Linked DNA regions of Telluria mixta. The protein of the gene in region 1 interacts with the protein of each later gene in a pairwise test. Links are inferred from orthologs where the notes say so. Each region holds a gene or a part of one and is shown on either strand. Other genes may lie near its edges. The genes, in order: nth and aceE.

Region 1 (5,886 bases):
CTTGCAACACGCCGGCTTCATCGCGATGAACCCGGGCCGCCACGCCCAGAGCCACCGCGAGTTCTACCAGCACCTGGTGCGCGGCGACGACGATTCGGCGGAAGCGCACCGCAAGTTCTACGACGAGTACAACGCCGTCCTCGACATGCCGGCCGAGTATTACCTGGAAACGATTAAAACGGTATTCCAGGAAACCCGCCTGCCGAAGGGCACGTGGGAAGTGGGCGGCCAGCTCGTGCGTCCGCAAGACATCGAGAGCGTGGCGCTGTTCACCATCGAAGGCGAGCTGGACGACATTTCCGGCGCCGGCCAGACCCATGCGGCGCACGACCTGTGCACCGGCATCCCGGCCGACAAGCAGCAGCAGTTCACGGCACCGAAGTGCGGCCACTACGGCATCTTCTCGGGCCGCCGCTGGCGCGAAATCATTTGTCCGATGATCGGTGAGTTCATCCGCAAGAACGCCTGAGCGTTGCAGATGTCCCCATGAAGAATGCCGCGGCTCGCACCGCGGCATTTTTTTTATTGCGGGTGCCGCGTCTCGATCATCCAGTGCAGGCCATAGCGGTCGATGACGGCACCGAACGCATCCGCCCACGCCGTCGGGCGCAACGGGACGCGCACGTCGCCGCCCTCGCCCAGCGCCTGCAGGATGCGGGCCGCCTCGTCCGCGCTGTCGACGTGCAGATTCATCGAGAAGCCCGCGAACGCCGGCGCCTGATCGGGGTGATGGCCTTCGGAGAAATAGACTGTCGACTCGCCGATGCGCAGGCCGGCGCGGATGATCTTGCCGGGACTGCCGGGCGCGAGGAACTGTGGTTGTGAATCGGGAATCGCCGTCAGCTGGAACAGCACGTCGGCGTGGAGGACGTCACGGTAGAAGGAAATGGCTTCGGCGCACAGGCCGGGAAAATAGATCGTTGGAATCGCTTGCATAAAAGTCGCTGGTTCGGTGAAGGGAATGGCCCAGGGATGCGTAGTGCACGATGTCCTCCTTTCTTTTGTTGTTGGCGCGTCAAGAATAACAGAAGGCCGCTCCCGCGCGAACGGGAACGGCCCGGTATTTCACCTGCCGGGGCCGCCTTGAAGGCAGCCCACGGATGAGTGATCGGTTAGCGATGACGCCGGCGCGCATCTCATGGCGGAGGCCGCATATTGTGTTCGCGCCAGGCGTTCACGCCGTAATGGTGGTTGCGGTAGCGGACAGGCACATTGCGGCTGCGGCGGATCTCGTGGATGGCGGCGGAGGCGGCGCTCAGCAGCGCAGCAAGCTTCGTGGACATGGCGAGATGGTTCTTGCTCATAGACCCTCCTGGTTGTCATTGCCTGGACTCCAGTAGACCATCGGACTGAGCCGTCACTCCGTACGTTGCATCACGAAAGCATGCAGATGGCATTAACCTGGAGCATTTCGACGCGATAGGACTTTTCGCGGATAATGACGGTCTATCCAGTTTTGAAGTAGCACCGCCGTGACCAAGACGCTCGCCGACCAGATCGAAGACCTGCTGCCGCAGACCCAGTGCACCAAGTGCGGCTATCCCGCCTGCCGCCCGTACGCGGAAGCGATCGCGCGCGGCGAGGCCGAGATCAACCAGTGCCCGCCCGGCGGCATGGAAGGCGTCGCACGGCTGGCACGGGTCACCGGCCGGCCCGTCATCCCGATCAACCCGGCCAACGGCGTCGAGCGTCCGCGTCCCGTCGCGTTCATCGACGAAAGCCTGTGCATCGGCTGCACCTTGTGCATCCAGGCGTGCCCCGTCGATGCGATCCTCGGCGCCGCCAAGCAGATGCACACGATCATCCCGAGCCTGTGCACGGGCTGCGATTTGTGCGTGGCGCCCTGCCCCGTCGACTGCATCGCGATGATTCCGCGCACCGACGATCCGGCCAGCGAGCCGACCGGCTGGGCCGCATGGTCGCAGGAACAGGCGGACGCCGCGCGCGCGCGCCACGACTTCCGCACGGAGCGCCTGCGCCGCGAGAAGGAAGAAAACGATGCGCGCCTGGCCGCCAAGGCGCTGGAAAAGATGCGCGCGGTGACGGCGGAACAAACGAATACGGCGGAAGAGCTGGCGGAAAAAGAACGCAAGCGCGCGATCATCGCCGCCGCCATCGAGCGCGCGAAGCAGAAGGCCGCCTCGGACAAGAAAGACTGAAACATCGATGAATCCCGCCAAACGCCTCGAGATCTTCACGCGCTTTCGCAACGCCAATCCGCATCCCACCACCGAACTCGAATACACGACGCCGTTCGAACTGCTGATCGCCGTGCTGCTGTCCGCGCAGTCGACGGACGTCGGCGTCAACAAGGCCACGCGCCGCCTGTACCCGGTGGCGAACACGCCGCAGGCGATCCTCGACCTGGGCCTGGACGAACTCAAGACCTATATCTCGACGATCGGCCTGTACAACAACAAGGCGAAGAACGTCATCGCCACGTGCGAGATCCTCGTGAACCAGTACGGCGGCGAAGTGCCGCGCTCGCGCGAGGCGCTGGAAGCCCTGCCCGGCGTGGGCCGCAAGACGGCGAACGTCGTGCTGAACACGGCGTTCGGCGAACCGACGATGGCCGTCGACACGCACATCTTCCGCGTCGCGAACCGCACGAAGATCGCACCGGGCAAGAACGTCGACGAAGTGGAGATGAAGCTCCTGAAATTCGTGCCGAAGGACTTCCTGCACGACGCCCATCACTGGCTGATCCTGCACGGCCGCTACACGTGCGTGGCGCGCACGCCCAAGTGCTGGAACTGCATCATCAACGACCTGTGCGAGTACAAGGACAAGACGCCGGCGCCGAAGGACGCGTGAGCGACGCCGGTCTTCCCGTCAGATGACCCGGCGCGGCGCCGCCGTCAGCGGATCGCCGCTGTTCGGCGTGCCCGTCGGCTCGATCAGCAGGATGTGCGCTTCTCCCTGCGCGCGCGGCCGGTGGCGCATGCCTTTGGGGACGACGAACATCTGGCCGGGCTGCAGCGTCACCGTTGAACCATCCTCGAGGTCGATCTCGACGCAACCCTGCAGCACGAGGAAGAAGTCGTCGGTGTCGTCGTGGACATGCAAGTGGTACTCGCCGCGCAGCTTCGCGACCATCACGTCGTGACCGTTGAACAAGGCGACCGTGCGGGGTTGAAAGGCTTCCGTGAAGGTGGCCAGCCTGGCGGCCAGATCGATTGCAGCGTGCATGATGTCTCCGATGAAAACCGCATTGTGAAGGGCCGCCGGACCGTGGGTCTTGTACAATCGTTGCATGAACCAGGCCATCTTCGGAGAGCTCGCCAACGGCGTGACGCTCATGCGGGCGGACTTTTCCGACCACGCATCCGAGCGCCACAGCCACGATTGCTTCGCGATCGGCGCCACGACGTACGGCATCCAGCGGTTCCGCTGCAAGGGCACGCAGTACGACAGCCGGCCCGGCGATCTGGTCCTGTTCAACCCCGACGACGACCATGACGGCTGCCGCGGGACGGCGGACGGATTCCGCTACACGATGTGGTACGTCCCCGATGCATTCGTCGCCAGTTGCTTGGACGGCAGCCGGTATTTTTCCAGCCCTCACGCGACCGACCGCCAGCTGGCCGAGACATTCGGCGCATTGTCCGCCAGTCTGGCGCAGACGCCGGCCGAATCGCTGCGCGCGGAATCGCTGATGCGCGCTTTCCTGGGCACGATGCTGGCGCGGCACGGCGCGCGGCCGCAGTCCCTGCCGTCGCTCGCCGCCGGTGCTGCCACGCTGGCCCGGGTGAAGGACTACATCCGCACGTACTACGCGCGCGACATCACCGTGTCGGACCTGGCCAATGTCGCCGGCCTGTCGCGCGCGCACCTGACCCGCGCGTTCACCGCCGCGTACCACGTGCCGCCCCACGTGTACCTCAACACCGTCCGGATCGCGCAGGCGCAAGCGCTGATCCGTCTCGGCACGCCGCTCGCCGCCGTCGCGCTGGAATGCGGCTTCGCGGACCAGAGCCATTTGACGCGGCGCTTCAAGGGCAGCGTGGGCGTGACGCCGTCGGCCTGGCACAAGATGCAGCGCGCCGCCCCGTTCACTTCGTGAGGACCAGCGAAAAGAAGATGCGCGTGGGCCCGTTCGACAGCTTGAAGAACAGCTTGTTGCGGCCTTTCCTGAAGTGCACCACGCGCTTGCCTTCGTTCAGGTTGTAGTCGCGCACAAAGGTGTTCCTCGTCTCGTAGACGCGGCCGAAGAACGAGTCCTTATTGACGTTCCCGCCTTCCCAGACCAGCCGGTCGTTCAGCCACAGCTGCACATCGTCGTCCGCGCCCACCCAGATCGTCAGGTCCTGCTCCGCGTCGAGCATCAACTCCGTATAGCCGTAGTACACGGCGTCTTCCGCGTGCACGGGCGGCTCCAGCGGATAGCGGGCCATGTCGACGTAGTCCCATTTGACGAGGCGTCCGCCCTTGCCCCGATAGGCGGCGTCCAGCACGACACCCTGCTCGGGCGGATGGCGGTAATTGGCAAACAGCCCTGCGCCGTGCCGCCCGGCGAACGGGCCGATCAGGTACCAGCGGTTGACCCACACGCGGTTCGCATAGGTACCGCCCGGGCCGATCATCCTGCCCGTTCCCTTGACCATGCTGGCAGCATCGACGGTGGGAATGTGCGCGACGCCGCCGCCGAACATGGTGCCCGCGCCCCCGATGTAGGCCTGCGTCGCGCGATCCGGCAGGTCGGGATTCCTGAACGCGGCGATCCGGTCCAGCATCGTGCGGCCCACGCCGCCGGTGTTTCCGCTCCCCAGGCCTTGGCCGCTCCGGCCGTTGCCGGCGCCGTCGCCTTTGCCATTGCCTTTACCGTCGCCTTTACCGTTGCCGGTACCACTCTGCGTCCCGCTCGCCGCGTCGGCCGCGACCTGCACGCCGTTCTGCTGCTGTTCCAGCTGATTGCGGCGCTCTTCCAGCGCGACGCGCGCCTTCGCTTCGAGCTGTTCGATCTGCGCCGCCGCTTCGGCAGCGGTCTGCGGTTCGGCGGCAGGCGGTTCCTCCGCCCTTGCCTTCTCCGCAACCTGTTCCAGTGCCTTGTCCTTCGGGATGTCGAGCAGCTTTGCGAGCTGTTCGGCCTTGGTGTCGCGCTCGATCTCGTCGATCTTGCGCGACAAGTCCTTCGCCTGCTTCAGCAATTCTTCCGGCGCCTTCGGCTGCGCGCTGAACTGCACCTCGTCTTCCTTGTTCTCGGCCGGATGCGCGGCGGCGCTTTGTTCGAGCAGGGACTTGATCCGCTCCATATCGTGCACGCGCTTTTCGAGACGGGCCTGCGCCGTCAGCCGTGCGCCCGATTCGACCTGCCGCTGCTGCCGCTCGCGCTGGGCGAGCTCGATGCGCTGGCTGCCCAGGTGATACAGCGCGACGAGCGGCACCGCATGCAGCACGAGCGACATTACGATGAACGGGTGCCGCCGAATCAGGCCGAACGGCGGGGCGAACCTCGGGGCATCGTCGATGAACATCGTCAGCGCGTGTGCATCGACACGTGGGTGAGCCCCTCGAACTGGCACAGTTCGAGCACGTGCACGATGTCCTGGTAGCGCGCGGACTGGTCGCCGTCGATGCGCACCGGCCGCGTCGGATCGCGCGCCGCCTCGCGCTTGAGCAGGTCGTGCAGGGCTTGCGTCGATACTTCCTTGCGGTCGATGTAAAGCGAGCCTCCGGCATCGACGCCGATGACCAGCGGCGCCGGCGCGGCCGTCGCCCGATCGAGGCTGACCTGCGACGTCGGCAGCACGATCTTCATGTCCTTCTCCGGCTTTTCGCCGTCCGGGTGCCGGAACGACGTCGCCACCATGAAGTACATCAGCAGGAAGAAGATGCAGTCGATCAGCGCGATCAGGCCGATCTCGGGCTGCTCGTCGTCGCCGAGGT
Region 2 (6,338 bases), 2.6 Mb from region 1 along the record:
CCTGCTCGGCGGCAGGCGCCGCAGCAGGTGCCGGAGCAGCTGCAGGTGCCGCAGCAGCGCCCGCGCCTGCGTCGTCGACGGTCAGCAGCAGCGAGCCTTCGCTCACCTTGTCGCCGACCTTGACCTTCAGTTCCTGCACGACGCCGGCGTGGGTCGACGGGATCTCCATGCTGGCCTTGTCCGATTCGACAGTGACCAGCGACTGGTCGACCTTGATGGTGTCGCCGGGCTTGACCATCAGCTCGATGATTTCGACTTCCTTGAAATCGCCGATATTCGGGACTTTGACTTCAACGGTGCTCATGGGCTCTCCTTACAGCAGCGTCTTGCGCAGGTCGGCCAGGACATCGGCCAGGTAGGTCGTGAAGCGGGCGCCGGCGGCACCGTCGATCACGCGGTGATCGAACGACAGCGACAGCGGCAGCATCAGACGCGGCTGGAAAGCCTTGCCATCCCACACCGGCTTCATCGAGGACTTGGACAGGCCCAGGATCGCGACTTCCGGCGCGTTGATGATCGGGGTGAACGCGGTACCGCCCAGGCCACCCAGCGACGAGATCGTGAAGGTCGCGCCCTGCATGTTCGCCGGCGACAGCTTGCCTTCGCGCGCCTGTGCGGACAGCTCGCCCATTTCGGTGGCGATCTGCGACACGGACTTCTTGTCGGCGTCCTTGATGACCGGGACGACCAGGCCGTTCGGCGTGTCGGCCGCGAAGCCGATGTTGTAGTACTTCTTGAGGATCAGCTGGCCGTTGGCTTCGTCCAGCGACGCGTTAAAGTTCGGGAACTTCTTCAGCGCGGCGACGGAGGCCTTGATCACGAACGCCAGCATGGTCAGCTTGACCGGCGACTTGGCTTTCGCATACGCGGCGTTCGATTCGACACGCAGGTCTTCCAGGTCGGTCACGTCGGCTTCTTCGAACTGCGTCACGTGCGGGATCATGACCCAGTTGCGGTGCAGGTTCGGGCCGGAGATCTTCTTGATGCGCGACAGCGGCTGCGCTTCGGTCTCGCCGAACTTGGAGAAGTCCAGCGACGGCCACGGCAGCAGGTTCAGGCCTGCGCCACCGCCGGCTGCGGCCGGCGCGGCCGTCGGGCCTGCGGCCAGTGCCGACTTGACGAAGCCCTGCACGTCTTCCTGGGTGATGCGGCCCTTCGGACCGGAACCCTTGACCTTGTTCAGGTCGACGCCCAGTTCACGCGCGAACTTGCGCACGGACGGCGACGCGTGGGCCGATGCGAAGCTCGCGGCAGGCGCGGCGGCGGCGGCCGGTGCAGGTGCCGGTGCTGCGGCGGGAGCCGGGGCCGGTGCTGCGGCGGGTGCCGGCGCCGGTGCAGGCGCTGCGGCCGGAGCCGGTGCCGGTGCTGCGGCTGCAGGTGCCGGCGCCGGTGCGGCTTCCGCGCCGCCAGCGGCTTCCTCGAGCAGCAGCACGAGCGAGCCTTCGCCGACCTTGTCGCCGACCTTGACCTTGAGTTCCTTCACGACGCCCGCATGGGTCGACGGGATCTCCATGCTGGCCTTGTCCGATTCGACCGTGATCAGCGACTGGTCGACCTTGATGGTGTCGCCCGGCTTGACCATCAGCTCGATGATTTCGACTTCCTTGAAGTCACCGATGTCGGGGACTTTGACTTCCACAATGCTCATAGTGTGTTAGCTCCGTATTATTGTCAGCTCAATCATACGTTGCCCCCGTCAGGAACGCTATTCCTGCGGGGGCAACGGGCTTAGAGCATTACTGGGTCACAGGATTCGGCTTGTTCGGATCGATGCCGTACTTGGCGATCGCGTCCGCCACCACCTTCGCGTCGATCTTGCCTTCTTCGGCCAGCGACTTCAGCGCGGCGACCGTGATGTAGTAACGGTTCACCTCGAAGAACTCACGCAGCTTGGCACGGCTGTCCGAACGGCCGAAGCCGTCGGTGCCCAGGACCTTGTACGTGCGGCCGCTCGGGATGTACGCGCGGATCTGTTCGGCGAACAGGCGCATGTAGTCGGTCGTCGCGACGATCGGGCCTTCGGAACCCTGCAGCAGCTGGGTCACGTACGGCACGCGCGGTGCTTCGGTCGGATGCACCAGGTTCCAGCGGTCGGCATCCTGGCCGTCGCGGGCCAGCAGGGTCAGCGACGGGCACGACCACACGTCGGCGGCGACGCCCCAGTCGTTCTTCAGCAGTTCGGCAGCGAACACGGACTCGCGCAGGATGGTGCCGGAGCCCATCAGCTGCACGCGCTGCTTGGCCGACTTGTCGCCTTCCTGCAGCAGGTACATGCCCTTGATGATGCCCTCTTCCGTACCCGGCTTCAGGCCCGGCTGCTCGTAGTTCTCGTTCATGATGGTGATGTAATAGAACACATCTTCCTGCTTCTCCACCATGCGATGCAGGCCGTCCTGGATGATCACCGCCACTTCGTGCGCATACGTCGGGTCGTACGGGACGCAGGTCGGGATGGTCGCCGCGAAGATGTGGCTGTGGCCATCTTCGTGCTGCAGGCCTTCGCCGTTCAGCGTCGTGCGGCCGGCCGTACCGGCCATCAGGAAGCCGCGGGCGCGGATGTCGCCGGCCAGCCAGGCCAGGTCACCGACGCGCTGCAGGCCGAACATCGAGTAGTACGTGTAGAACGGGATCATCACGCGGTTGTTCGTCGAGTACGACGTCGCCGCGGCGATCCACGAGCACATGCCGCCCGCTTCGTTGATACCCTCTTGCAGGATCTGGCCCGCCTTGTCTTCGCGGTAGTACATCACCTGGTCCTTGTCGACCGGCTCGTACAACTGGCCCTGCTGGTTGAAGATACCGATCTGGCGGAACAGGCCTTCCATACCGAACGTACGCGATTCGTCGACCAGGATCGGGACGATGCGCTGGCCGATGGCCGGATCCTTCAGCAGCGCGGTCAGCGTACGCACATAGGCTTGCGTCGTCGAGATCTCGCGGCCGGCGGCGGTCGGGTCGGTGACGGCCTTGAAGTTCGACAGCGGCGGGACCGGCAGCTTCTCGTCGGCCTGCTGGCGGCGCTGCGGCAGGTAGCCGCCGAGGGCCTTGCGGCGCTCGTGCAGGTATTTCATTTCAGGCGCGTCGTCGGACGGCTTGAAGAACGGGATGTCGGCCAGCTTGTCGTCCGGGATCGGGATGGCGAAGCGGTCGCGCATTTCGCGGATGGCCTCGTCGTCCAGTTTCTTGGTCTGGTGCGCCGTGTTGCGCGCCTCGCCCGACTTGCCCATGCCGAAGCCCTTGACGGTCTTCACGAGCAGCACGGTCGGGGTGCCCTTGTTTTCCTGGGCGTTCTTGAAGGCCGCGTAGATCTTGTGCGGGTCGTGGCCGCCGCGGGTCAGGCGCCAGATGTCGTCGTCGGTCATGTTCGCGACCATCTTCAGCAGCTCGGGGTGCTTGCCGAAGAAGTGCTTGCGCACGTACGCGCCGTCTTTCGCCTTGTAGTTCTGGTATTCGCCGTCGACGGTTTCCATCATCACGCGCTGCAGGATGCCGTCCTTGTCCTTGGCCAGCAGGGCGTCCCAACCCGGGCCCCAGATGACCTTGACGACGTTCCAGCCGGCGCCGCGGAAGTCCGCTTCCAGTTCCTGGATGATCTTGCCGTTACCGCGCACCGGGCCGTCCAGGCGCTGCAGGTTGCAGTTGACGACCATGACGAGGTTGTCGAGCTTTTCGCGCGCGGCCATGCCGATCGCGCCCATCGATTCCGGCTCGTCCATCTCGCCGTCGCCGCAGAAGACCCAGACCTTGCGGTTGTCGGTCTTGGCGATGCCGCGGGCTTCCAGGTACTTCAGGAAGCGCGCCTGGTAGATCGCCATGATCGGGCCCAGGCCCATCGACACGGTCGGGAACTGCCAGAAGTCCGGCATCAGTTTCGGGTGCGGGTACGACGACAGGCCCTTGCCGTCGACTTCCTGGCGGAAGTTCAGCAGCTGCTCTTCGGTCAGGCGGCCTTCCAGGAACGCACGGGCGTAGATGCCGGGCGACGAGTGGCCCTGGATGTACAGCAGGTCGCCACCGTGGTCTTCGGTCTCGGCGTGCCAGAAGTGGTTGAAGCCGATGCCCAGCATGTTGGCCAGCGAGGCAAACGACGAGATGTGGCCACCGAGGTCGCCATCCAGGCGGTTGGCCTTGACGACCATCGCCATCGCATTCCAGCGCATCCACGAGCGCAGGCGCTCTTCGTATTCCAGGTTGCCGGGGCAGTGGGCTTCCAGGTGGGCCGGAATCGTGTTCACGTAGGCGGTGTTGCTCGAGAACGGAACATGGGCGCCGCGGCGGCGCGCCAGGTCGACCAGGCGCTCCAGCAGGTAGTGCGCGCGATCGGTACCTTCGAATTCGATGACCGCTTCAAGCGCGTCGAGCCATTCCTTGGTCTCGAGCGTATCCGGGTCGTTGGCGGCTTGTGCCGTCAACTGGTCGAGTTGAGCTGACATTGCTACGTCTCCTTGAGTGTGGTGCCCCACCCGATCCTGAAATTCGTCACGGACGTTTGGTGGCGAAAAGACTATCCCTTTGATAAAGCCTGACGATTCTACCAGTGGAGCACGCAATTTTCAAAATATGATATTCGATTTCATAATGTGAGATGAAGGCCATGTGAGGCGCATGAAATGCGGGTTCTGCCCGACACAGGCACGTCGATAAATATGACAACGAACGGCGCCGGGCGGCGCGCGATACCGTTGCGGCACGTATAATTTCGTTTTTGTCCAGCACACGAGTCCCTGCCATGACCGCCCAACTGATCGACGGAGTCAAACTTTCCCAACAACTGCGCGCCGACATCGCCGCCCGCACCGCCGCCCTCACCGCTGCCGGCCACCAGCCCGGCCTGGCGGTGATCATCGTCGGCGACGATCCGGCCAGCCACGTCTACGTGCGCAACAAGGTCAAGGCCTGCGGCGACGTGGGCTTCCACTCCGTGCTGGAAAAGTACGAGGCCGATCTCTCCGAGCAGGCCCTGCTCGACCGTATCGCCGCCCTGAACGCGGATCCGGCCATCCACGGCATCCTGGTGCAGATGCCGCTGCCGAAGCACATCGACGCAACGAAGGTCATCGAAGCCATTGCGACCAGCAAGGACGTGGACGGCTACTCGGTGCTGTCCGCCGGCGAACTGATGGCCGGCCTGGAAGGCTTCCGCCCATGCACGCCGTACGGCTGCATGAAGCTGATCGAGACGACCGGCGTCGACCTGCGCGGCAAGCATGCCGTCGTCATCGGCCGCAGCAACACGGTCGGCAAGCCGATGGCGCTGCTGCTCTTGCAACAGAATGCCACCGTCACCATCTGCCATAGCGGTACGCCGGACCTGGGCTACCACACCCGCCAGGCGGACGTCGTCGTGGCCGCCGTCGGCCGCCGCAACACGCTGACGGGCGACATGGTCAAGCCAGGCGCCATCGTCATCGACGTGGGCATCAACCGCAACGACGAAGGCAAGCTGTGCGGCGACGTCGACTTCGACAGCGTCAAGGAAGTCGCCGGCCACATCACGCCGGTGCCGGGTGGCGTGGGTCCGATGACCATCACCATGCTGCTCATGAATACGCTGGAGTCGGCCGAGCGCGTCGCCAAGCGCGCATAAGCGCCTTAAACGGCCGGCCCGGGTAAGATGGCGGTGAGATTGAATAAAGGACTCTAGACATGACGACCGAAACGACCAATCCCCTCCTCGACTTCTCGGGCCTGCCCCGGTTCGACCTTATCCGCCCCGAGCACGTCACGCCGGCGATCGAACAGCTGATCGCCGAAGCGCGCACCGCCGTGACCCAGGCCGAAGCACCGGCGCAAGGCGCGGTCACGTGGGACAACTTCGTCGTCCCGCTCGAGGAAGCGACGGAACGCCTCGGCCGTGCCTGGGGCGTGGTCAACCACCTGAACCACGTGATGGACACGCCCGAGCTGCGTGCCACCTACAACGAGAACCAGCCGAAGATCACCGAGTTCTGGACGGAGCTGGGCCAGAACGAGGCGCTGTTCGACAAATACAAGCAGCTGCGCGCGAGCGCCGACTTCGCGAACCTGACCCCGGCCCGCAAGCGCATCGTCGAGAACGCCCTGCGCGACTTCCGCCTGGGCGGCGCCGAGCTGCCTTCGATGCAGAAGGAACGCTTCGCCGAGATCCAGGAAGAGCAGGCAAAACTGTCCACGCGCTTCTCGGAAAACGTGCTGGACGCGACCAACGACTTCAAACTGCTCGTCACGGATGAAGCCGACCTGTCCGGCCTGCCGGACGACGTGAAGGCGGCCGCACGCGCGGCGGCCGAGCGCGACGGCAAGACGGGCTGGCAATTCAGCCTGCACTTCCCGTCCTACTTCCCGATCCTGCAATTCGC

What was found.
Region 2: the proteins of nth (region 1) and aceE interact in binary tests that used the Escherichia coli proteins (3 or more experiments, as listed by UniProt). The link is inferred for Telluria mixta from one-to-one orthologs.

The regions. Positions count from the first base shown.
Region 1 is NZ_CP119520.1:606,197-612,082, forward strand. The notes cover bases 1,188-3,990. They hold nth (endonuclease III), read left to right. Parts: upstream 1,188-2,166; coding sequence 2,167-2,814; downstream 2,815-3,990. Other genes in these bases: P0M04_RS02640 (hypothetical protein), read right to left, coding at 1,188-1,304; rsxB (electron transport complex subunit RsxB), read left to right, coding at 1,473-2,159; P0M04_RS02655 (cupin domain-containing protein), read right to left, coding at 2,833-3,189; P0M04_RS02660 (AraC family transcriptional regulator), read left to right, coding at 3,254-3,990. In the rest of the region: P0M04_RS02630 (polyhydroxyalkanoate depolymerase), read left to right, coding at 1-469; P0M04_RS02635 (VOC family protein), read right to left, coding at 523-936; more of P0M04_RS02640, read right to left, coding at 1,137-1,187; more of P0M04_RS02660, read left to right, coding at 3,991-4,063; P0M04_RS02665 (cell envelope integrity TolA family protein), read right to left, coding at 4,053-5,474; P0M04_RS02670 (ExbD/TolR family protein), read right to left, coding at 5,477-5,886; P0M04_RS02675 (MotA/TolQ/ExbB proton channel family protein), read right to left, coding at 5,886-5,886. UniProt on the Escherichia coli protein: DNA repair enzyme that has both DNA N-glycosylase activity and AP-lyase activity. The DNA N-glycosylase activity releases various damaged pyrimidines from DNA by cleaving the N-glycosidic bond, leaving an AP (apurinic/apyrimidinic) site.
Region 2 is NZ_CP119520.1:3,202,721-3,209,058, reverse strand. Bases 1,537-4,791 are described here. They hold aceE (pyruvate dehydrogenase (acetyl-transferring), homodimeric type), read right to left. Parts: upstream 4,434-4,791; coding sequence 1,737-4,433; downstream 1,537-1,736. Other genes in these bases: folD (bifunctional methylenetetrahydrofolate dehydrogenase/methenyltetrahydrofolate cyclohydrolase FolD), read left to right, coding at 4,730-4,791; aceF (dihydrolipoyllysine-residue acetyltransferase), read right to left, coding at 1,537-1,648. Also shown: lpdA (dihydrolipoyl dehydrogenase), read right to left, coding at 1-304; more of aceF, read right to left, coding at 314-1,536; more of folD, read left to right, coding at 4,792-5,587; P0M04_RS14245 (M3 family metallopeptidase), read left to right, coding at 5,647-6,338. UniProt on the Escherichia coli protein: Component of the pyruvate dehydrogenase (PDH) complex, that catalyzes the overall conversion of pyruvate to acetyl-CoA and CO(2).